Linked DNA regions of Thiocapsa bogorovii. The protein of the gene in region 1 interacts with the protein of each later gene in a pairwise test. Links are inferred from orthologs where the notes say so. Each region holds a gene or a part of one and is shown in the gene's direction. Other genes may lie near its edges. The genes, in order: LT988_RS07100 and minC.

Region 1 (11,605 bases):
GCGCGACGCTGAACACGGGCATCTGTAACGAGGGCAGACCGCTCGGGATCTCGCCGATGCGCCGAATGTCCTGATCGCCCAGCCAGTAGACCGCGATCAGGGTGCCCACGACCAACACGACCAATTGCGGCGGCAGGATCCGCTTGACGCGGGCCGGCATCAGAAAAAGGATCGCGAGCGTCATCGCGGCCAAGGCGGCCTCGCGCAGATCGATCGACCCGATCAACCCGGGCAGTGCCCGCAGGGTTCCGATCACCCCGCCGCCCGGGGCCGCGTGTCCGAGCAATCCGGGCAGCTGGAGGATGACGAGAATAATGCCGATCCCCGACATAAAGCCGGAGATGACAGTGAAAGGCATCATGGTGACATAGCGCCCGAGCTTCATCGCACCGAACGCGATCTGAAAGAGACCGGCGAGCATCACGACCGTAAAGGCCATGGCCATGCCTTGCTCGGGATCGGCGGCGATCAGCGAGGCAATCACCGCGGTAAACACCACGGTCATGGGACCGGTGGGCTCGGAGATGAGCGTGGGCGTCCCGCCGAACAGCGCTGCGAACAAGCCGATCAGGACCGCGCCGTACAGTCCGGCCTCCGCGCCCGCCCCGGATGCGACCCCGAAGGCGAGCGCCATCGGCAGCGCGATCACGGCAGCAGTCACCCCGCCGAAGAGGTCACCGCGGAGGTTATCGAAACGGATCTCGTTGAAAACGCGCATAGATGACTCCGAGGGGCGACTCCGATGTCTTAAAGTCGGCTAACCAGTATCCCGGCCGGCCCGATTGAGCGATAATAGTTGTTTCTTAAGTCTTACATTGATCTTCGTCTATGGGCGAGTCGATTCTCATGGCAACGCTAACGCTGAAGCGACCGGGGCTGCGAATGCCGCGCCGTCGTTACATAGACTATCGCTGATGCCATTGATAGAAAATATCGACTTTTTCCTATAGCACCACTTCAAGTAAGGTTGCGATCTCAGAGTTCGAAACGGCCTCCGCAGGCGAGGCGGACCAGGCACAGACCACAGGAGCTGACCATGAGCGTGAAGACCTACGATGCCGGTGTAAAAGAATACCGGGCCATGTATTGGACGCCGGACTATGTCCCTCTCGACACCGACCTCTTGGCCTGTTTCAAATGCACCGGCCAGCCGGGCGTGCCGCGCGAAGAGGTCGCCGCCGCCGTGGCTGCAGAGTCCTCGACCGGCACCTGGAGCACGGTGTGGTCGGAGCTCCTGACCGACCTCGAATTCTATAAAGGCCGCGCCTACCGCATCGAAGACGTGCCCGGCGACAAAGAGTCCTTCTACGCCTTCATCGCCTACCCGATCGATCTCTTCGAGGAAGGCTCCGTCGTCAACGTCCTCACCTCGCTCGTCGGCAACGTGTTCGGATTCAAGGCGTTGCGCCACCTGCGCCTGGAAGATATCCGCTTCCCGATCGCTTACGTGAAGACCTGCATGGGTCCGCCCAGCGGCATCCAGGTCGAGCGCGACAAGCTCAACAAGTACGGACGACCGATGCTCGGCGCCACGATTAAGCCCAAGCTCGGCCTGTCGGCCAAGAACTACGGGCGTGCCGTTTACGAGTGTCTGCGTGGCGGTCTCGACCTGACGAAGGACGACGAGAACGTCAACTCCCAACCCTTCATGCGCTGGCAGAACCGTTTCGAGTTCGTCGCCGAGGCCGTATCTGCGGCTCAGGCCGAGACCGGAGAGCGCAAGGGCCATTACCTGAACGTGACCGCCCCGGATCCGGAGCAGATGTACGAGCGTGCCGAGTTCGCCAAAGAGCTGGGTCAGCCGATCATCATGCACGACTTCCTGACCGGCGGATTCACCGCGAACACGGGCCTGGCCAAGTGGTGTCGGAAGAACGGACTCCTGCTCCACATCCACCGCGCCATGCACGCGGTCATCGACCGTCATCCCAAGCACGGTATCCATTTCCGGGTGCTGGCCAAGTGCCTGCGTCTCTCGGGCGGCGACCACCTGCACACCGGCACGGTCGTGGGTAAGCTCGAGGGCGACCGCGGCTCCACGCTCGGCTTCGTCGATCTGCTGCGCGAATCCTTCATCCCCGAAGACCGCGCCCGCGGCATCTTCTTCGATCAGGATTGGGGCTCCATGCCAGGCGTCTTCGCTGTCGCCTCCGGCGGTATCCACGTCTGGCACATGCCCGCGCTGGTCACCATCTTCGGCGACGACTCGGTCCTGCAGTTCGGTGGTGGTACCCAGGGTCATCCGTGGGGCAACGCGGCCGGCGCCGCTGCCAACCGCGTGGCGCTCGAAGCCTGCGTAAAGGCCCGCAACGAGGGACGCGAGCTCGAGAAGGAAGCGCGCGAGATCATGACCGCAGCGGCCAAGCACAGCCCGGAACTGGCGATCGCGATGGAGACCTGGAAAGAAATCAAGTTCGAGTTCGATACCGTCGACAAGCTCGACGTGGGTTGAGGGAAGCCTCCAGTCTTCTGCCGCCAGCCTCCTGCTCGGGATAGCCCGAGCTGCGATGCGAATCCGGCACCAGCCGAGAGCTGGCGGCTGGAGCCCGGCGGCAGGAAGCGCTGACCCACTTACGACCGAACCCAACGCATTCGCACAACGAGGACCGAAACCATGCCGTTCCAAAGCACCACGGGCGATTACCAGACCAAATACACACTGGAGACCTTCGGGTTTCTGCCGCCGATGACGCAAGAGGAGATCTTCGATCAGATCGCCTACATCATCGCGCAGGGTTGGACGCCGGGCATTGAGCATATCCATCCCAGCAAGTCCATGAACCACTACTGGACCATGTGGAAGCTGCCCTTCTTCGGGGTGACCGATCTGGCCCAGGTGGTGAGCGAGCTCGAGGCCTGCCATCGCTCCTATCCGGATCACCACGTCCGTGTGACCGGCTACGACAACTACACCCAGAGCCAGGGTTCCTGTTTCGTGGTGTTCGAGGGTCGCGGCTGATCGTAGAGCCGTCGGCAGTCAACGTCCGGCGGTGCGTCCAGGCACCGTCGGATGGAGAGGTGCCGAACACTTGAGATCCAGTGTTTCAACACCGAGCGGGCGGCGCGTTCGCCGAGCCGGTGATGCGAACGGAGTCAGGCGTACATCCCGCCGTCGCTATCACCGCTGATGCGCTCCACGTCCAAGGGAACGACCATGGCTAGCAAAGCGAATCTGAGATCGAGCGGCCGCGAGGCGGCCCTGGCACGTCGCCGTGCCTTGTCCACTCAGGGCAAACGCACCAGCGCTGCCCCCGGAACGGCCGAGCGCAGCCGCAAGCCCGACGCCGCTGCGGTACGTCGCCCTGCCCCGTCGCAGCCGCAGGCATCTCCGGCTGCTACGGCGGAATCGGTGTCGAGCACTGGATGGGCCGGCGGCTCATCGGCCCCTTCGGCATCCAGGCTCGCAACGCCCGTTCGGCGAGTTCAGGCCCAGGTGTCTGCCTCCGGCTCGAGTCGGGCAGAGGCCAGGGCGCGACGCGAAGCGCTGTCCAAGGCCGGCAAGCGAGCGGACCGCAGGGCGGATCGCACACGCGCCCCTGAGACGAAAGCGTCGGCCAAGGTCGTTCGCGAAAAAGGTACCGACTGCGGCTGCGGCTGCGGGGGGAGTCCGGAGACGGTGGAGGAGCGTGGCTCGATGGCGAGCGCGGCACGTCAATCGTCGGATCGCCGCGGCGCATCTTCGCTCGGGAGCGCGACCAACGGGTCGCGTCGCAACAACGGCAAGCGCATCACCGCCGTCAAACCGACGGGTCGGATGTTGGCGCTCGCCCGGCGCACGGCGACCTCCGGACGCGGCAAGGCTGCGGTGAACACGCCGACCACAACGGCGAGCCTCGCGCGGCAAGCCAATCCAAAGTTGTCGGGGCGCGACCTCGCGCAGACCGTCCGCGCCAGCCGCAGTGCCGCAGGCGCGGCGGGAACACGCAAGGTCCAAGCAACGGGCCGGGTGAGACCCGGACGCGAGCGGCCGGTCGGCGGCGCGCAGGACCAACCCTGGAAGGTCGGTCTGAGCGAGACCGCGCAAGGCCAGTTCGTGACCGGAACCCGCGTCGGACGCAGTCAATCGGTGACGGGCGACGAACCGAGCGTATGTCGCGAGGTCACGGGGACCGAATACATGGGCGCCGAGATCTTTCGCGAGTTCTGCCAGACCGAGCCGCCGAAACCAACCCCGAAGGTTCGCGTCACGACGACGAGCCACGGCAACGCCGTGACCGGGAACGAGGTGGGGCGTTCGACCCGCGTCACGGGTGATGAGCCCGGCACCTGCAAGACCGTCACGGGTACCGAGTATCTGTCGGCCGAGCAGGCGAGCGCGTTCTGCGGAACCGAGCTCCCCCCGAACCCCCGGCAAACCGGGCGGACGCGGACCACCGGCGGTCGCCCCGTATCCGGTGTCGCCCCGGGGCTTTCGGCCAAGGTGACAGGCAACGAGCACGGTGCAGGCATTCAACCGACCGGCAGTCAGTACATGTCCTCGGCCAACGGCGAGGTGTCGGAGCTCAAAAAGGCGCCGCCGAAGGTCGAGCTGACGCAGACGCTCGGCGGTGGTTCCGTGACCGGAACTCGCGTCGGGCGCAGCACCAAGCTGACCGGCGACGAGCCTGGCAGCTGTCGGCTGGTGACCGGCGACGAGTATGTCGGCGCCGAGCAATATAAGGAGTTCTGCGGCATCCAGCCCGCACCGCTGGAGGCACCCAAGGTCGGGCGATCCTCGACCCCGAAGGGCCTATCGGTCTCCGGCACCCAGACCGGTCGCTCGGGTCGCGTGACCGGCGACGAGCCCGGCACCTGCAAGGTGGTGACCGGAACGCCCTATGCGGGACTCGAACAGGCGGCGACTTATTGCGCTCCGGAACAGCAGCGCATGATTGCCGAGCGGATGCGCCCGATGGCGAGCGCCATGGCGGCGGCGCGCATGACCGGCATCCAGCCGGGGATCGGTGGCGTCATGACGGGTGCGTCTCGGGGTGCCTGCGAGGACATCAGCGGAACGCCGTACGTCGGTGTCGACCAGATGGAAGAGACCTGCGGAAACGCCGCTCGCCCCGGCGACAGCGACTTCCCTCAGCCGCTCCCTCAATCCAGCGAGGGCGCGCCTTGGCAAAGTTTCAGTGTCGAATCCCCGGCCCGACAAGCCTTTCAGTCGCGTCAGGACAACGCGGTCACGGGAACACTCTACGAGCAGGAGGGGCGGATTACCGGCCCTTTCGGGATGGGCACGGGCAAGATCACGGGCACTGAGCAATTTCGCTTCGACCGTGGACAGTCCGTGCCGAGCAACCTCCTGCAGATGGAGCCCGCCGAGACGCCAGGGGTCGACACGGCAGCGGCAGCGGTCCGCTCCCGCGTGACGGGCGAGGGTCAGACCGCCGGAAAGAAGATCACGGGTGACGATTGGGAACGTGGGGAGCGTGTCACCGGGACCGAAGGTCCGTCGGCACGGCGTCGCAACCCGACGCGCCCCGGCCCGGTGGCTGCGATGGGGGCCGTCAAGCCCAAACGCAACGAGGAGCTTCCCGCGCCGGTGAGTCGTGTGACCGGAGCGAGCGGCAATACGGACCGCGGCTCGCTCATCACCTACTCGGGTGGAGCGCGGGGCTGAGCCACGCACGAGCGCACGGACCCGAGCGATCGGGTCCGCCGTGCCGAATCGCACGCGAACCATCACCGGAATCTGACGAGACAACGAGGTCATGTCGAGACAACGCCGTCCAACCCGAGCGAGCCTCATCTGGGCATCCGCACCCGCACCCGCCGCGCCGGCCTACCGCCCGCGCGCTCGGGGCGAGTCCGGGTCCGGCGCGCCCACGGCGACGCGTGAACCGACCGTGGCCGAATCGGCTGCTCCGACACCGAGCACGCCCGAGCCGACGCCAAAGACGCGTGGCGCGCGGATGCGTCCGCGGCCGTCGTCTCGAACAGCCGCTACCGATGCCGCCAAGCGATCGGCACGCCAGGCCAAGCGGCCCGTCGTTGCGGCAGAGGTGTCTCGACAGGTTCGGGGCCCGAGCGGACAACACCCGCTGACCGACCGCGAGGGCAACGCGAGGCTGCAGCGGTATGAGGATCGGATCAAGACGGGATTCGATCGGATCGTGCCGGTACTCAAGCAGATCTCGGCGCTCCAGCATGAGGCCGACTTCGAACGGCAAGCCCAGGCGATCGCCCGCGCCGAGCTGGGGTTTGAGCTGCCCGATCACATGCTGGCGGATGCGTGGGTGACCCAGCTCGATCTACGGCGTCTGTTCGCCTGGTGCGTGTTCGAGACCTACCGTCGGATGGCGGATGACTTCTTCGCGAACGACCCGCTCGGCGGGCGCGAGGTGAGAGATTTCGACCGCTTTCTTCAAGACTGCGGATTTCATCAGCTGGATGTGACGCCCTGCGCCGACGGACGATTGGCCCACGCGATCAGCTACGTGCTGCGTCTGCCGTTCGGCGCCGTGCGGCGTAAGCCCTACGCCGGTGGACTGTTCGATATCGAGAATACCGTGTCCAAGTGGGGCGAGGTCGAGCTCGGTCGCTTCCGGGAAGGCGTTCCGAACACCGCGGATGCGCCGACCCGCTATTTGAAGGCGGTGATCTACCACTACAGCTCGGTGGATCCGCACCATCAGGGCTGCGCGGCCCATGGATCGAACGATGCTGTGGCTGCACAGGCCGCCTTGGACCGACTCCTGGCCTTCCGGCAATCGGTCGAAAATGGGTTCTGCTGCGGTGCCTCTGTGGCGCTGCTGCTGATCGGTTTAGATACGGACACGGACGCGATCCGGATCCACGTGCCCGACGGCGAGGGCCACATCGATCTCACGCAATCGGTGGATGCGATCAAGGTGCATGCGATCACGCGTGAGCTGGAGCCGACCGCAGCACGTGCGAGGGTCGCCGAGCTGATCAAGGCGCACGCCCCGGCGAACGCCGACCCGGGCATGCTCCGGTTGGTCGCACGGCTGATCGAGAACAACCTGTCGCAGATCGACTACGTGCGCCAGGTACACGGCGGACACTACGCGGATGTGGGTCACGCCGAGCGGTTCATGGGCGTGGGCATCGGGTTCGAGGAGATCCAGCTGCGCAACCTGACCTACTTCGCCTATCTCTACACGGTCGAGGAAGGAGCGGCAGATCTGGACGTCGGACGCAAGATCTTCGGCGGACTCAATGTTTCACGCGGACTGCCGATCCCGATCGTCGTCCGCTTCGATTATCACGGCGGGGTGCCGGGCGCGCGCGAGCGCGCGGCGACACGCTGTCGGCAGCTCGATGCAGCGCTCGCCGACCGGTTCGCCGATCTGGCAGACCAGGGTCTCCTGCACCGACTGCTCGTCGTGCGCGACAGCGACTCTGGCGCGGGTATCGAGGTCATCGGATCCTCGCTGGAACCGGTCACGGCGGGAGGTCACTGAATGAAGATCTGTCAGGTGGAACGCCCGCTGGTTTCGACCAACCGGATTCCGGGGTTTGAACATAAGAACCTCCAGGTGGTGCGCGACGGGAGCACACAACAGGTCGCGGTCGATGCCGTCGGCTGCATGCCCGGTGACTGGGTGATCTGTGTCGGCAGCTCCGCGGCACGCGAGGCGGCGGGCAGCAAAGAGTATCCGAGCGATCTGACCATCGTCGGCATCATCGATCATTGGCCGCCCGAGACGGGCGCCGCCGGGTCGGGAGGCGCAGGCTGATGGAGATCAGGCAGGTCGTCGGGTCGCTGGTCTGCACGCATCGTATCGCCGGTCTCGGACATTGGGATCTGCGGCTGCTGCAGGACACGAAGGGCAAGCATTATGTCGCGACCGACCCGGTGGATGCCCGCCCCGGCGACTGGGTCTTCGTGGTCAGCGGATCGGCCGCGCGGTACGCGATGGGGGACGCCGGGATCCTCACCGACTTGACGATCGGCGGGATCATCGACCGCTGGGAGGAGGAGCGAGCCGCGGCGGTCGAGCCGACCTCGGCCACCTCGGCCACCACGGCCCGAGCGGCATGAGTGACAGCATCGAGCGCGGATCGCCCGGCGCGATCGGCATCGACGAAGGGCTTTGAAACTGGATTGAAGATGATCGGGCAGCATCGCCCGGGGCGACTTGGTACACAGAGGAGACACGAACGATGGCAAGCGACAAATTCGGAATCGCGCTCGGGATGATCGAGACCCGCGGACTGGTCCCCGCGATCGAAGCGGCGGACGCCATGACCAAGGCCGCCGAGGTGCGCCTGATCGGGCGCGAGTTCGTTGGTGGGGGCTACGTCACCGTACTGGTACGCGGCGAAACGGGCGCGGTCAACGCCGCGGTCCGCGCCGGTGCCGATGCCTGCGAGCGCGTCGGTGACGGCCTGGTCGCGGCGCACATCATTGCCCGCCCGCACCGCGAGGTCGAGCCGATCCTCCCGGTCGGCGGCCCCGCCGTCGACTGAGCAAAACGCGGCAGCCCGCGACGCGCCGAAGGCCGCGAGGCCAAAGCGAGTCGCGACCCATTCATCAACGATTAACACGACACTTAGAGATTGGAGAGCACAGATGGCCAGTGAAAGCTACGGTATCGCATTGGGGATGATCGAGACGCGCGGACTGGTTCCCGCCATTGAAGCGGCGGACGCCATGACCAAGGCCGCCGAGGTGCGCCTGATCGGGCGCGAGTTCGTCGGTGGGGGCTACGTCACCGTACTGGTACGCGGCGAAACGGGCGCGGTCAACGCCGCAGTCCGCGCTGGTGCAGATGCTTGTGAGCGTGTGGGCGACGGACTGGTCGCGGCACACATCATTGCCCGTCCGCACCGCGAGGTCGAGCCGATCCTGAACCGGACCCTGCCGGCGGCTTCCGACTGATCGAGTGGCGTTCAGCCATGAGCCGCTCGATACCGGCGGCAAGGGTGTTGAAGCATGAGACACGCACGCATTCATCCTCGTACCCTTGGCTATCTCGGTCGTGCCTTGAGCTTGGAGCTGTCCGCAGTCCAGCAGTACATGACCCAGGCCTCGCTCGCAGAGGCCTGGGGTCTGCCCGAGGCAGCGGTGCGTTTTCGCGAGGAAACGGTCGAAGAAATGCAGCATGCCGAGCGCATTATCCAACGGATGTTGGCGCTGGGTGTCGCACCGAACGGCTCGCACCTGCGCCCGGCCGGCGTCGCACGCAACCTGGTCGACCTGTTGCGACAGGATGCAGTGCTCGAAGTCGAGATCGTCGCCCTCTATCGGGAGGCCGTGACCTTCTGTCGTCGGATCGGGGATCGCGACAACGGTGACTTCTTCGAGGCACTGCTCGACGAGGAGGCCGCCCATGCCCGCGAGATCGATGACTGGCTCGCCTCACTCGGTGTGCCGCGCTATCGCGAGGCCGCTGAACGTGCCTATTTCTGAGGGATCCCCGTCATGAACCAAGGCTGGACCGAACGTCGCCGTCCGATACGCCTCGAACGCCGTTTGGAGTTCGCCGACTACGAGAACACCCGCGATTTTCTCGATCGGGCGGCCGCACTCTCCGAGCGTGTCGGTCTGTACCCGGACATGAGCTTCGGACGAACCTACGTGAACATCACTTTGCATGCCGAAGACGACGCGAACGAGGTGGGAGAGCCGCTTCGGCAGTTCGCGCGCGAGATCGATGCGCTGCTCGACACCGAGAGGACCCTCGATGAGTGATCAGCCCGTCAAAGAAGACGTTCCCGAAAGACCCGAGGCGCCGACCGAGACATCGCCCGCCACTCCTGCAAAGCGCCGAGCGTCGGCCAAGCCGAAAGCGGTACCTCGATCCACCGCGAGCAGCACTGCCTCCGCGTCGACAGCCGGCAAGCGCACGGAGAAGAGCCAATCCGGGCCGCGCTCCGCGATCGTCGCCGGTACACGAACCACCACCTCAAAGCCCATCAAAACACAGGCAGAGCCGACGAACACGGTGTCGCGGTCCCGCAGGGTTTGGCCGGACTGAGCGCCCGAACGCTGCTCACCCCCACCCGGCAGTGACCCACTTCGTGCTGAACACAAGCCTTCAACGGCCTTAACGATCGCATTCAAGCGATCGCTCACCTGCCGGGCGACGACCGCTTCGGCTCCCGGATCCCGGTTCAATCGTTAGCAGGGCAAGATGATGACCACGTCGAGCCAGGCCCCAAAAGGGTTGCCCCAAAGCGATGCAACCGGTCGCTTCGTGCGACACGCCACCTTGCGTCAGCTCCAACTTCTCGAGGCCATCGTCCGTCTCGGCAGTTTCACGCGTGCCGCCGAAGAGATGTTCTTGACCCAACCCACGGTGTCGATGCAGATCAAGAAACTGACCGACACGGTCGGGACGCCTCTCTTCCTGCATGTGGGTCGCAACGTCGAGCCGACCGACGCCGGACGCGAGGTCTATGCCGCCTGCCGCACCATCCTGCGCTCGCTCACCGACCTCGAAATCAAGCTCGCCGACCTCAAGGGACTAAAGAGCGGGCATTTTCGTCTAGGCGTCATTACGACCGCAAAATACTTCGCACCCGAGATCCTCGGTGCCTTCTGCGAGCGGTTTCCCGGCATCGACGTCTCGCTGAAGGTCACGAACCGCACCCGCATCATCGAGCGGATGGCAGCCAACGACGACGATCTTTACATCTTCGGCGAGCCCGCCCACGCCGGCCTGGATGTCGAGGCGACCTTTCTCGCACCGAACCCCCTGATCATGCTCGCGCGGACCGATCATCCGCTGGTCGGTCAATCCGGGATCACGATGGAACGTCTGGCACAGGAGCGCTTCCTGCTCCGCGAGCCCGGCTCGGGCATCCGCGACTCGGTCGTGCGCAGCTTCGCAGAGAAGGGCCTGCGCCCGAACGTGCGGATGGAGCTCGGCAGCAACGAAGCGATCAAACACGCGATCATCGCCGGCCTCGGAATCTCTGCGCTTTCGCTTCACACCCTCACGCTCGACGGGGGTGCCGGGCGACTCGCGATGCTGGATGTCGAGGGCTTCCCGATCGAGCGGAGCTGGTATCTAGTCCACCCGAAGGGCCGCGATCTTTCGACCATCGCCAAGGCATTCCTGGCCTTCGCCGTCGACCTCGAGCGCGAGATCACCGCCTCGCTCGAGCGAACCTACGACCTCTTGCGAGCCCCGTCGGCACGCTAAAACGCATCGGGAAGACTTGCCGGCTCTGCGTTGGGCTTTGCGATTCGAGCCGGCGACCGCAAATATCGGTTACCGGAAATTCACCTGAGTAACGACCATGCCGACGCGACTTTTCCTGGTTCGCCACGGTGCGACCGAGCTGACTGCCGAGGATCGTTTCTCGGGCGCGACCGATGTACCGCTCTCCGAGGAGGGACGCAAGCAGGTCGAAAATCTTGCCAGCCGCCTCGCTGGCGAGCCGCTCGATGCCATCTATGCGAGCCCGATGGGGCGCACGGTGGAGACGGCACGGATCCTGGCCAAGCCTCACGGCACTGCGGTTCGCGTCGAGACGGAGCCCGCGCTGCGCGAGATCGATTACGGACACTGGGAAGGAAAGACACGGGCCGAGGTCGAGGCGCAGTACGGCGACGAATACGAGAATTGGCAGGAAGACCCACTCACGATCGCGCCGCGAGACGGTGAATCCGGCGTTCAAGTGCTCGCGCGGGCCTTACCGGTTGTGC
Region 2 (11,394 bases), 2.9 Mb from region 1 along the record:
CCGATCGGTACGGGGTGAGTGCGACCCGTATCGCCCACGGTGTGCCGCTGGGCGGAGAGCTTGAGTATCTGGACGGCGGAACGCTGGCGCTGGCCTTCAACGGCCGGCGCCGACTCTGACACCACTGGCCTCTTAAACCGCGTCTAGAGCGACATGCGTCATTTTCATCATGTATTCGGCCTTGGGGGCTTCACCACCTTTGGTGGAGACGCGGTTTAATATTTTTACTTTTCAAAACGCTAAACCGCGCCGGCGTCAACAATCCTCAAATCTGCCGGGGCCGGTCCCATCCAAAAACATCACATACCGCGCTGGGCGCGGTTTAACGGAGCGGATCGCAACGATGTCTGATACCATTTTCGGCAAGATCGCCACCGGCGAAGTCTCGGCCGACATCGTCTATCAAGACGATGACCTGGTCGCTTTCCGAGACCTCCATCCGCAAGCGCCGACACATATCCTGGTGATCCCGCGCAAGCCGATTCCGACCCTGAACGACGTGCAGCCGGAGGATGCCGAGCTGATCGGCAAGCTGTTCCTGGCCGCGGCCAAGATCGCCGAACAGGAGGGGATCGCGCAGAGCGGTTACCGGACCTTAGTCAACTGCAACGCGGGGGCCGGGCAAACGGTGTACCACCTGCATCTGCACATCCTGGGGGGACGTCCCATGCAGTGGCCGCCCGGATGATCGATGTTGCAGGCCGGCGTTGTTCGTAGTAACGGTGCCGTAGGGTGGACGAGCGCAAGCGCAGTCCACCGAACCCCGCGACGGCGCTGTTGGACTGCGCTTCGCTTGTTCACCCTACAGCGCTAGGACACGGACGTCGTCGACAAACGACGACCTTTTGATTCATTCCAGCGGAGATCGGCGGGCGTTTGCCCCGACAGCAGCAACATGGCAGGGTATCAACGCACGTCCGCGGGGGATCGCCCCGCCGTCTTCGAGCTCAAGGCAGCCGGTTTCACCCTGCCGATTATTCGCCTGCTCGAGGCCGATATCGAGGCGGTCGCAGCCGAGCTGGGTGCCCGGGTCGAGCAGGCGCCGGAGTTTTTTCGCAATACGCCCGTCGTCATCGATCTGAGCGCCTTTCCCGAAGGCGGCGGCGAGGTCGAGTTTCCGCTCTTGGTCGGCCTCCTGCGCGGCTACGGCATGATTCCTTTTGGCGTGCGCGGCGGCAACAAGACCCAGAACGAGGCCGCGGAGGCGATGGAGTTGGCCATCCTCGGCGAGCAGGAGAACCGTCCCACCCGCACCGAGCGCCGCGTCGCGTCCGAGGAACCCGCGCCGAGCGCGCCCGCCCCGGTTGCGCAGTCCGTGCAGGGCGAGCCCGCGGCAGCGCCTCGTGCGGGAGCCGGTGCGGCCTTTACCTTGGTCACGCGTCCGGTGCGCTCGGGGCAGCGTGTCTACGCCGCAGGCGGGGATCTGTCCATCATCGCCGCGGTGAGCTCGGGTGCCGAGCTGATGGCCGACGGCAACATCCACGTCTACGGTCCGCTGCGCGGCCGTGCACTGGCCGGCATGAAGGGCAACACGGATGCGCGGATCTTTTGCCAAGACCTTCAGGCGGAGCTGGTGTCCGTCGCAGGGCATTACCGGGTGAGCGAGAACATCCCGCGCGAGCTGCGCGGCGTGCCCGTCCAGATCTACCTGGACCAGAAGATTCTGAGAATCGAAAAACTTTGACCCGACGCAGGGTTGGGCGACGGACCATCCCATTTTGGAGGCGGCTACTTTGGCGAGAATTATTGTGATCACCTCGGGTAAGGGCGGGGTCGGCAAAACGACCACGTCCGCCGCGTTGGCCATGGGGCTGGCCCAGCGCGGTCATCGCACGGTCGTCATCGATTTCGATGTGGGCCTGCGCAACCTGGATCTCATCATGGGTTGCGAGCGGCGTGTCGTCTACGATTTCGTCAATGTCATCAATCAGGAGGCCAACCTCAACCAGGCCCTGATTCGCGACAAGCGTTGCGACAACCTCTATGTGCTGCCGGCCTCTCAGACACGCGACAAGGATGCACTCACCAAGGAGGGCGTCGGGCGGGTGCTCGAGGAGCTCGCCCACGGATACGATTTTATCGTCTGCGACTCGCCGGCCGGCATCGAGCACGGCGCGACCATGGCCATGTATTACGCCGACGATGCCATCGTGGTGACCAATCCCGAGGTTTCCTCGGTGCGGGACTCCGACCGCATGTTGGGTATCCTCTCGAGCAAATCGCGTCGGGCGGAGTCAAACGACGAGCCGATCCGCGAGTTTCTCTTGCTGACCCGCTACGATCCGGTGCGTGTCGAGAAGGGCGAGATGTTGAGTGTTGATGACGTGCAGGAGATCTTGTCGCTGACCTTGCTCGGCGTTATCCCGGAGTCGAAATCCGTCTTGACCGCATCAAACTCCGGCGTACCTGTGGTCCTCGATCGGGAGAGCGATGCCGGCAAGGCCTATGCCGATACGGTTGCTCGTTATCTGGGCGACGAGGTGCCGCACCGTTTTCTCCAAGTGGAGAAGAAGGGCTTCCTGAAGCGCTTTTTCAGAGGCTGACCTATGGGCTTACTCGACTACTTCCGCTCCTCGCGACCGAAGGGCTCTGCAAGTGTAGCCAAGGAGCGGCTGCAGATCCTGGTGGCCCACGATCGTACGCAGCGTGGCCGTCCTTCCTATCTCCCCAAACTGCAGCAGGAGATCCTCGAGGTCATCCGCAAGTATGTGGAGGTCGACATGAACGCCGTCTCCGTCAAATACGAGCAGGAGGACAGCCACGAGGTCCTCGAGCTGAACATCGTTCTGCCGGACACGGTTCAGGGACGGATCTAAGGGCGGGGCTGGCCATGGTTCGCGGTAGGATGGGTCCGGCGCAAGCGAAACCTCTACTGCAAACCGCAGCGTTGCCGGGTTTCGGTCCGATGCCCTTGGCGCGGGCCGGACAGGTTTCGCTGGCGCTCTACATCCTCGTCTTTCGGTTTTTTGGCTCGTTCCTGAACCAAACCGCGTCCAGAGCGACAGGCGTCGTTTTCGTGTTGTATTCGGCTTCGGGGACGTCGCCGCCAGGGGTGGAGACGCGGTTTATGCCGAGCGCACCTGGGTTTTCCGCCGCATTGCACGCCCCGCGCACGCCGGGCCGGTGTCGCGCCTACTCGCCTTGGAATCCGCTACGCCTCGTCGGCGCGCCTTGGCCCGCCGCGCGCGGGACGCACTCTGCCGAGCGAAAAACCCACGCGCGCTCGGTATAAAATTCTATATTTTTTGGAATCTTAAACCGCGCCAGCTCAAACAATCGTCGAGTCTGCCAAGATCGACCCCATCCGAAAACATCACGCACCGCGCTGTGCGCGGTTTAAGGCAGGATCTTGATCGGCGTCCCGTCGCGCACCATCGACCAGATCTCGTCGATCTCGTGGTTCTGCACGGCGATGCAGCCCTGTGTCCAGTCGCGGTTGGCATATTGTTGGCGCAGTGCTTCGGATCGGACGTAGTTCGGGAGACCGTGGATCATGATCATCCCGCCCGGGCTGGAGTAACCGAGTGAGCGGCTGACGAGCTTGTCGCGCTCGTTCGGGTAGGAGATGTGGATCGACTTGTAGAAATTGCTGTTCGGGTTGCGCCAGTTGAGGAAATAGTCGCCGATCGGGGTGCGCTCGTCGCCTTCGCGAAACTTATGCCCGTCCGGCGCGCCGCCGAGTGCGATCCGGTACTCGCGGATCACCCGTCCGTTGCTATGCAGCTCCAGCTTGCGTTGCGACTTCTTCACAACGACCTTGTCGGCGTGGTTTGAGTCGACCGTCGCCATCTTCGACGTGCTGCCACAGCCGACAAGTCCCAAAGCGCCTGCAACGGCGAGCGCCGTCAGCAGGTATCGGATCCGATGCGCGCGGTGCTCGGGTCGGCGGACGGGATGCTCGTCGATGGCGTTCATGGGGTGTTTCGCGTGGGTGTGCATGGGTTTGATCCGGTGTCTGGAGGGTAGCCACGGCGTCGGCCGTGCTCATCAGCAACACGCGAAAGTGTAGGTAACCTTATGACAAAACGCCATCTTGTTTAGCGATTTTTCGTTCTGGAAATCCCGAGCCGAGCCACCGGAATCGTCGGTCAAAACTCGGGAAGCACGCGGAAGAAGAGCGTCTTGAGATAAGCGGTCTCCGGGATTGCGGGATGCACCGGATGGTCAGGCCCCTGCTGACCGGTCTCCAGCAGCTGCAGGGTGCGCCCGGCGCGGCGTGCCGCCTGCTGGACGGTCCGCACGAAGACGTCGCGACCCATATGGAAGGAGCATGAGGAGGTCACCAGTAATCCGCCCGGCTCGAGCAGCTCCATCCCGAGTCGATTGAGGCGCAGATACGCCTGGACCCCGTCCTTTTCGTCCTTGCGTCGCTTAATGAAGGCGGGCGGATCGAGCAGTACGGTGTCGAACCGGGCCTCCTCTTCGCGCAGGGCGCGCAGCACATCGAAGGCATCGCCGTGTCGGCCCTGCACACGCTCCGCCAGCCGATTGCGTGCCGCGTTGTCGGCGACCCGTTCGAGTGCCGGCAGCGAGCTGTCGACACAGACGACCTGCTCGGCACCCAGCGCTGCCGCACGCAGACCCCAGGCACCGATATAGCTGCAGACATCCAGGACGCGCCGACCGACGCCGTAGCGTGCCAGTCGGGTGCGATTCTCGGCTTGGTCGAAGAACCAGCCGGTCTTCTGGCCCGTCAGGGGCGAGACGAGGAACTCCAGGTCGTTCTCGATCAGGGGCAGGGTGTCCTCGGGAGACCCCAGGATGACCTCGACACCCTGAGTCAGGCCTTCCATCTCGCGCACCGACGTGTCGTTGCGCAGCACGATCACCTTGGGTCGCAGCACCTGCTCGAGCGCGGCGAGGATCTCGCCTTGGACCCGTTCCATCCCCGCGGTGGTGATCTGCACGGCGAGTAGATCGCCGTAGCGGTCGACGACCAGGCCCGGCATCCCGTCGCTTTCCCCGAAGATCAGTCGGTAGAAGGGGCGCGTGTAGAGCCGCTCGCGCAGGGCGAGGGCTTCGTGGATGCGCTTTAGCCACAGGGTCGGGCTCAGCGGCTGCGTCGGATCGCGGCTGACCACTCGGGCGCAGATCAAGGAATGCGGATTGGCATAGCCGTGACCGATCCAGCGATCGTGATCGCTGCGGATCGCGACCGGCTGACCCGGCTGGAAATCCTTCAGCGGGGTGGCCTTGGTGTTGACCTCGTTGCTGTAAATCCAGCAGTGCCCGGCGATAAGGCGGCGTTCCTGGTCTTTGCTCAGGATGAGGGGTTGGGTCTTCATGATCGCATGTCCTGTGGTGTCGTGGCGCTCGTCGTCTTGCGCGGTGACAGACTATCAGAACCGGCCGAGGTCGGTCGGGGCATGGAAAGAGGATTCGTCAGGACCCACATCCCGGTATGAGTCGCCAGCCGCCAGTGCCCGTCACCTTTCGCCCTCATCTCCCACCCACTCTTGAGTTCCCGGGGTCCGCCATGTCCAACGTCCATCCGTCCCCGACCGGCCATGCCAACCGTCTTGCCGCGACCACCAGTCCCTACCTTCGGCAGCACGCACACAATCCCGCGGACTGGTGGCCTTGGTGCGACGAGGCGCTCGCCCTGGCGCGCGAGACGGATCGTCCGATCCTGCTCTCGATCGGCTACTCGGCGTGCCACTGGTGCCATGTGATGGCTCACGAGTCTTTCGAGGACCCCGGCACCGCGGAGCTGATGAATCGGCTCTTCGTCAATATCAAGGTTGACCGGGAGGAGCGACCGGATCTCGACAAGATCTATCAGACCGCACACCAGCTGCTCTCGCAACGCCCCGGCGGTTGGCCGCTCACGGTGTTCCTGATGCCGGAGGATCAAAAACCCTTCTTCGCCGGGACCTACTTCCCGCGCGAGCCGCGTCATGGCTTGCCGTCGTTCAAGCAACTGATGCAAGGGGTCGAGCGGGCCTACCGCGAGCAAAAGACGGCGATCGAGTCACAGAACGAAAGCCTGATGGCGGCGCTTGCCGAGCTGGAACCGCGTACCTCGGACGTCCTGCCCGAGCACTCGGTCATCGACGCGGCCCTGCAGCAGCTCGACGAGAGCTTCGACTCCGAGCACGGCGGATTCGGCGATGCGCCCAAGTTCCCGCACCCGACCAACCTCGAGCTCCTGTTTCGGCACGCGGCGGACGCTTCGCCGGACGGCGCCCCCGATCGGTCCGCGCTCGCGAAGGCTGTTCGGACGCTCGAGCGTATGGTCCGCGGCGGACTCACGGATCAGCTCGGCGGGGGCTTCTATCGCTACTCGGTCGACGCGCTTTGGATGATCCCGCACTTCGAGAAGATGCTCTACGACAACGGCCCGCTCCTGGCACTCTGTTGCGACGCCTTCGCCGTGACCGAGGACCCCTTGTTTCGGGATGCCGCCGTCATGACCGCGGACTGGGTGCTGCGCGAGATGCAGTCCCCGGAGGGAGGCTATTGGTCCAGCCTGGACGCCGACAGCGAGGGCGAGGAAGGCAAGTTTTATGTCTGGGATCGCGACGAGATCAGGGGGCTGCTCGCGCCGGCCGAATATGCGCCCTTGGCCGCCGTGTATGGTCTGGATCGTCCGGCCAACTTCGAAGGCCGCTGGCATCTGCACGGGTACCGCACTCCCGAAGCTGTTGCCGTCGACCTCGGCTTGGAGCCGGCGCAGGTTCAGGCGTTGCTCGCGGCCGCCCGCGCGACCCTCTATGTCGAACGCGAGCGCCGCGTTCGACCGGGTCGCGACGAGAAGGTCCTGACCGCTTGGAATGCGCTCATGATCAAAGGCATAGCGCGTGCCGCGCGCACCTTCGATCGGCCCGATTATCTGGAGTCCGCCGAGCAGGCACTCGCCTTCATCCGCGAAACACTCTGGTCTGAGGGTCGGCTGCTCGCAACCTACAAGGACGGCACCGCCCACCTCAACGCCTACCTCGACGACTATGCCAACCTGTTGGATGCCTTGCTGGAGCTCTTGCAGACTCGCTGGTCGCGGGTGGATCTAGACTTCGCCATCGCCCTGGCGGAGGTGCTGCTGGATCAGTTCGAGGATCCGATCGACGGCGGCTTCTGGTTCACCGGGCGGGATCACGAGACCCTGATCCACCGCACCAAGCCGCTTGCCGACGAGGCCGTCCCGTCCGGCAACGGCATCGCTGCCGTGGCACTTCAGCGGCTCGGCCATCTCCTCGGCGAGCCGCGCTATCTCGCCGCGGCCGAACGGACCCTGAAGCTCGCGGCCGAGTCGATCCGGCGCATGCCCTATGCCCACGCCACACTCCTGTTCGCGCTCGACGAGTGGCTCGACCCGCCCGAGACCCTGGTGATCCGCGCCGGCGACGAGCGTCTCGACGCATGGCGCCGGGAGGTCCAGCGCGGCTACCGACCGCGGCGCCTTGTCCTGGGTATCCCGAGCGAGGAAACCCATCTGCCCGGCACGCTCGCCGCCATGGTGCCGGGCGAGCGCCCGCGCATCTACCGCTGCCGAGGTACCCACTGCGAGCCGCCGACCGAATCGCTCGCCGATGTCTTGAATCCGACCCCGTAGGTTGTGCTGACGATAGGAAGCGCAACGGCCGCCGACCGTTTGTCGTGCCTCCGCGGCACGGCACAATCGCGGATGCCGTTCCGTGTCGATCACGACAACGACAACGTCGGCAGCTCCACAGAGCGCCGAATTCCATGCATTGCTCGCGCTCCGCACCGCTAACGCCGCCCGGCGAGCCCCACCCACCAGCAGGTCATCCCTCATGTCGACAGCCCGGCCGTTTCGACGGCACCTTGCCTATCTCGATTGGCTCTATAACCCCTTCAAATCATGGGACGTGACCCGCGTTTACGACCTCTTGTCGACCGACCTGGCCACCGAAAACGGGCTCTATCTCAACCTGGGCTACTGGAGCGCGGAGCAGAGTCTGGACGATGCGTGCCAGGCGCTGGCCGCCTTGGTCGCGGAGCGCGCATCGATGGGGCCCGGCGATCGGGTGCTGGACGTCGGCTTCGGTTTCGCCGACCAGGACATCTACTGGCTTCGGACCTATGGACCCGATCACATCCAGGGACTGAACATCACCGCTTCCCAGGTGGCCGTCGCACGCGGGCGGGTCAAAGACCTCGGGCTGGAAGAGCGCATCGATCTGCGCGAAGGTTCGGCCACGGACATGCCGCTGCCGTCGAATTCAGTCGACAAGGTCGTCGCCCTCGAGTGCGCCTTCCACTTCAAGACCCGCGAACGCTTTTTCGAGGAGGCCTTCCGTGTCCTGCGCCCGGGCGGCCGATTGGTCACGGCCGATATCATCCCTACGCCCCTTTCCGAGGATTGGCGTACCCGCCTGAAACAACGTTGGTCCTGGCGGCTGGTCGCGAGCAAGTTCGCCATCCCCGCCGAAAACGTCTACACCCGCGAGCGCTACGCAGAAAAGCTCGAGGCCTGCGGCTTCGGAGATGTCGAGGTCGCCTCCATCCGCGATCGCGTCTACACCCCTCTGCACGACTACCTCTCGAGACACCCGGAAACGCTCGACCGACTCCACCCCGCAACCCGACTCCCGGCACGACTTGCACTCGGCATGAGCGCCGAGAGCGTCTACGGCGGTCTGGACTATGTGCTCGCCGCCGCCTCTAAACCGCGCCTTTTGTGACCTACGCGGTTTTACCGGTGACGACCCTCACGACGACCAAGCGACTTAAACCTGGCGCGGTTTTGAGAACGAAGAAGGGCAAAATGCTTTCAATCTCCTAAACCGCGTCGACTGAAACGGTCCAGAAACCATCCAAGGCCGACCTCGGGCGACGAGCAAGCAGAGAAACTCGGACGCGGTTTAGTAGAGGAAGGGCACGAGCTTCTTCACCCCCTTCGCATACTCCGCATACTCCGGATGACGTTCGGTCAGCCAGCCTTCTTCCTTGCTGGCCTTGTAGTCGAAGAAGAAGAAGCCGAGGACCAGGATCGCGAGGTGGGAGATGCTGAGGGTGAAAAGCACCCAGCCCGCCGCCGCGAAGAGCTGGCTGCTGTAGAGCGGATGGCGAACGAGGGCGTAGACGCCGTGCTTGACCAGCTGGCTGTGATCGACCGGGTAGGGCAGGGGGGTTAGATACTCGCGGATATGGACCGAGCCGAAACCGCCGAGGACGAGGGCGACTGTCCAAAAGGCGATCAGCGCCGGCCAGCGCAAGGGCGCAAGGGTATCCATAAGCGCCGGGGTCGCGAGCGGGTTCCAGGCCGGGGTGAAGATAAAGGCAAAGAAGAGCACGAACTGCAGCACGACGAGATATTCGCCGCGGTGGCCCTTCAGGAAGGAGAAACGGGTCATGTCGGGGTCCTTGTCGGAGGTTGAGCGCCGGCGACCGTCGGTCGGGTCGCTATGACCGGCATTGTCTGACATCCGCGTACGTTGTGCCGAGCGTTGCGAGGCACAACGGCCGAGGCTCGGGTGCCGACTTGCAACGATGGCCGGCAACGCGCCATTCGGCGCCCCTTCGACGCAAGGTGCCCGCACGGGTGCTTTCCGGTACACTTCCGCAGTTTGAGTCAAGCCCCAACATGCGATCCCTGCCGTGCCGACATCGAGCGATCCCCGATTGTTGACCTTTACCTGGCCGGTGCGGGTCTACTACGAAGACACCGACGCCGGCGGTGTCGTCTTCTATGCCAATTATCTGAAGTTCCTGGAGCGAGCGCGCACGGAATGGTTGCGCGCCGTTGGGCAGGAGCAAAGTGCCTTGCGCGCGCGTCACGGCATCGTCTTCGCCGTGCGTCGCATTGCGATCGACTATCTTGCACCCGCACGTCTCGATGACTGCTTGAGCGTGACCTCCCGTCTGGTGCGGCCGGGCGGTGCGAGTCTGGAGTTCGACCAGCAGGTGATTCGCGACGAGGACGGTGCCTGTTGTTGCCGAGCTTCCGTCAGGATCGCCTGCATCGATGCCGGTACCTTGCGCGTCGCGCGCCTGCCCGGCGATCTCTTGTCCGAGTTGTTGCCCTTTGCGAGCGGTCCAGCGGAGCCCGTGTCATGACGTCCGATCTGTCGATGTTCAACCTGATTCTCCAGGCTAGTTTGGTGGTGCAGTTGGTCCTGCTGGTGCTCGTCATCGCCTCTGTGACCTCTTGGACCATGATCCTGGACCGCGGGCGCGTGCTCTCCAAGGCACGCAAAAGCGCCAATGCCTTCGAAGAGCGCTTCTGGTCCGGCGGAGATCTCAGTGCGCTCTACAAGGATCTGAGCGAGAACCGCAAGGGCGAACATGGTCTGCCGTCCATCTTTCGCGCCGGATTCAAGGAATACGTGCGGCTGCGCAAGATCGAGGGCAACGACCTGATGGCTGTCCTGCAGGGTAGCGAGCGCTCGATGCGCGTCGCCCTCAGCCGCGAGATGGATCGCCTGGAGACCAGCCTGACCTTCCTGGCGACGGTCGGTTCGACCAGCCCCTATATCGGTCTGTTCGGGACCGTCTGGGGCATCATGCATGCCTTCCATGCGCTGGGGAACGTGGAGCAGGCCACCCTCGCGCTCGTCGCGCCGGGCATCTCGGAGGCCCTGGTCGCCACCGCGATCGGTCTCTTCGCGGCCATCCCCGCCGTTATCGCCTACAACAGGTACGCCTATCAGGTCGAGCGTCTCAACAGCCGCTACGAGGAGTTCATGGAAGAGTTCTCGACCCTGCTGCAGCGCCAAGGCCGCAACTGAGCGTTCGAGGACCCCGTTAGATGCTCAAGCGCACCCGTTCCAGACAGCGCCGCCGGCCGATGGCCGAGATCAACGTTGTGCCCTACATCGACGTGATGCTGGTGCTGCTCGTCATCTTCATGGTCACGGCGCCCTTGATCACCCAGGGTGTGAAGGTGGCGTTGCCGCAGGAAAAGGCCGGCGGGATCCCAAGCCCGACGACCGAGTCGCTGATCATTACGGTCGATGAGTTCGGCGACTATTACATCGATATCGGAGATGAGAAGAACGCCCCGGCCAGCGAGCAAATCCTGTTCGACCGCATTCGTGTCGTGCTCGAATACAGGCCCGAAACGCCGATCCTGGTGCGGGCGGACCACCGGGTCGACTACGGGCGTGTGGTTCGTGCCATGGTCGTCGCTCAGGCGGCAGGCGCTCCGGAGGTCGGTTTGGTGACGGTGCCGCCGGAGCGCCGCGAGCCCTAGCGCTGCGGCCCGAGCCCCGACATGTGGCACATCCTGAGGCAAAACCCGGGGGCCTTCTATTGGTCGCTGGGTCTGCATGTCTTTTTCGCCCTGCTTTTCTTCGTGGGCGTGAAGATCGACCGGCCGATCACGGAGGCGGGGAGCAAGCCGCGCGTGGTTCAGGCGACCGTCGTGAGCGATGCCGCGCTCGAGGCGATGGTCGCGCAGTTTCAGGCCGAGCAGGCGCGCCGTCCGGCCGG

Evidence for each region.
Region 2: the proteins of LT988_RS07100 (region 1) and minC interact in binary tests that used the Escherichia coli proteins (3 or more experiments, as listed by UniProt). The link is inferred for Thiocapsa bogorovii from one-to-one orthologs.

What each region holds. Positions count from the first base shown.
Region 1 is NZ_CP089309.1:1,572,207-1,583,811, forward strand. The notes cover bases 6,338-9,337. They hold LT988_RS07100 (carboxysome peptide B), read left to right. Parts: upstream 6,338-7,684; coding sequence 7,685-7,990; downstream 7,991-9,337. Other genes in these bases: LT988_RS07090 (carboxysome shell carbonic anhydrase), read left to right, coding at 6,338-7,409; LT988_RS07095 (carboxysome peptide A), read left to right, coding at 7,410-7,685; LT988_RS07105 (BMC domain-containing protein), read left to right, coding at 8,113-8,418; LT988_RS07110 (BMC domain-containing protein), read left to right, coding at 8,522-8,830; LT988_RS07115 (ferritin-like domain-containing protein), read left to right, coding at 8,885-9,337. In the rest of the region: LT988_RS07070 (SulP family inorganic anion transporter), read right to left, coding at 1-718; LT988_RS07075 (form I ribulose bisphosphate carboxylase large subunit), read left to right, coding at 1,037-2,452; LT988_RS07080 (ribulose bisphosphate carboxylase small subunit), read left to right, coding at 2,615-2,959; LT988_RS07085 (CsoS2 family carboxysome shell protein), read left to right, coding at 3,635-5,605; more of LT988_RS07090, read left to right, coding at 5,697-6,337; more of LT988_RS07115, read left to right, coding at 9,338-9,361; LT988_RS07120 (4a-hydroxytetrahydrobiopterin dehydratase), read left to right, coding at 9,374-9,643; LT988_RS07125 (hypothetical protein), read right to left, coding at 9,644-10,027; LT988_RS07130 (LysR family transcriptional regulator), read left to right, coding at 10,089-11,099; LT988_RS07135 (histidine phosphatase family protein), read left to right, coding at 11,197-11,605. UniProt on the Escherichia coli protein: Probably forms vertices in the bacterial microcompartment (BMC) dedicated to ethanolamine degradation. It may be involved in transporting positively charged molecules into and out of the BMC.
Region 2 is NZ_CP089309.1:4,525,010-4,536,403, forward strand. The notes cover bases 1-2,789. They hold minC (septum site-determining protein MinC), read left to right. Parts: upstream 1-895; coding sequence 896-1,684; downstream 1,685-2,789. Other genes in these bases: recR (recombination mediator RecR), read left to right, coding at 1-119; LT988_RS20055 (histidine triad nucleotide-binding protein), read left to right, coding at 344-688; minD (septum site-determining protein MinD), read left to right, coding at 1,734-2,543; minE (cell division topological specificity factor MinE), read left to right, coding at 2,547-2,789. Outside these bases: more of minE, read left to right, coding at 2,790-2,816; LT988_RS20075 (L,D-transpeptidase family protein), read right to left, coding at 3,337-3,939; LT988_RS20080 (class I SAM-dependent rRNA methyltransferase), read right to left, coding at 4,089-5,285; LT988_RS20085 (thioredoxin domain-containing protein), read left to right, coding at 5,477-7,552; LT988_RS20090 (methyltransferase domain-containing protein), read left to right, coding at 7,755-8,645; LT988_RS20095 (methyltransferase family protein), read right to left, coding at 8,826-9,317; ybgC (tol-pal system-associated acyl-CoA thioesterase), read left to right, coding at 9,562-10,020; protein TolQ, read left to right, coding at 10,017-10,691; protein TolR, read left to right, coding at 10,712-11,155; cell envelope integrity protein TolA, read left to right, coding at 11,177-11,394. UniProt on the Escherichia coli protein: Cell division inhibitor that blocks the formation of polar Z ring septums. Rapidly oscillates between the poles of the cell to destabilize FtsZ filaments that have formed before they mature into polar Z rings. Prevents FtsZ polymerization.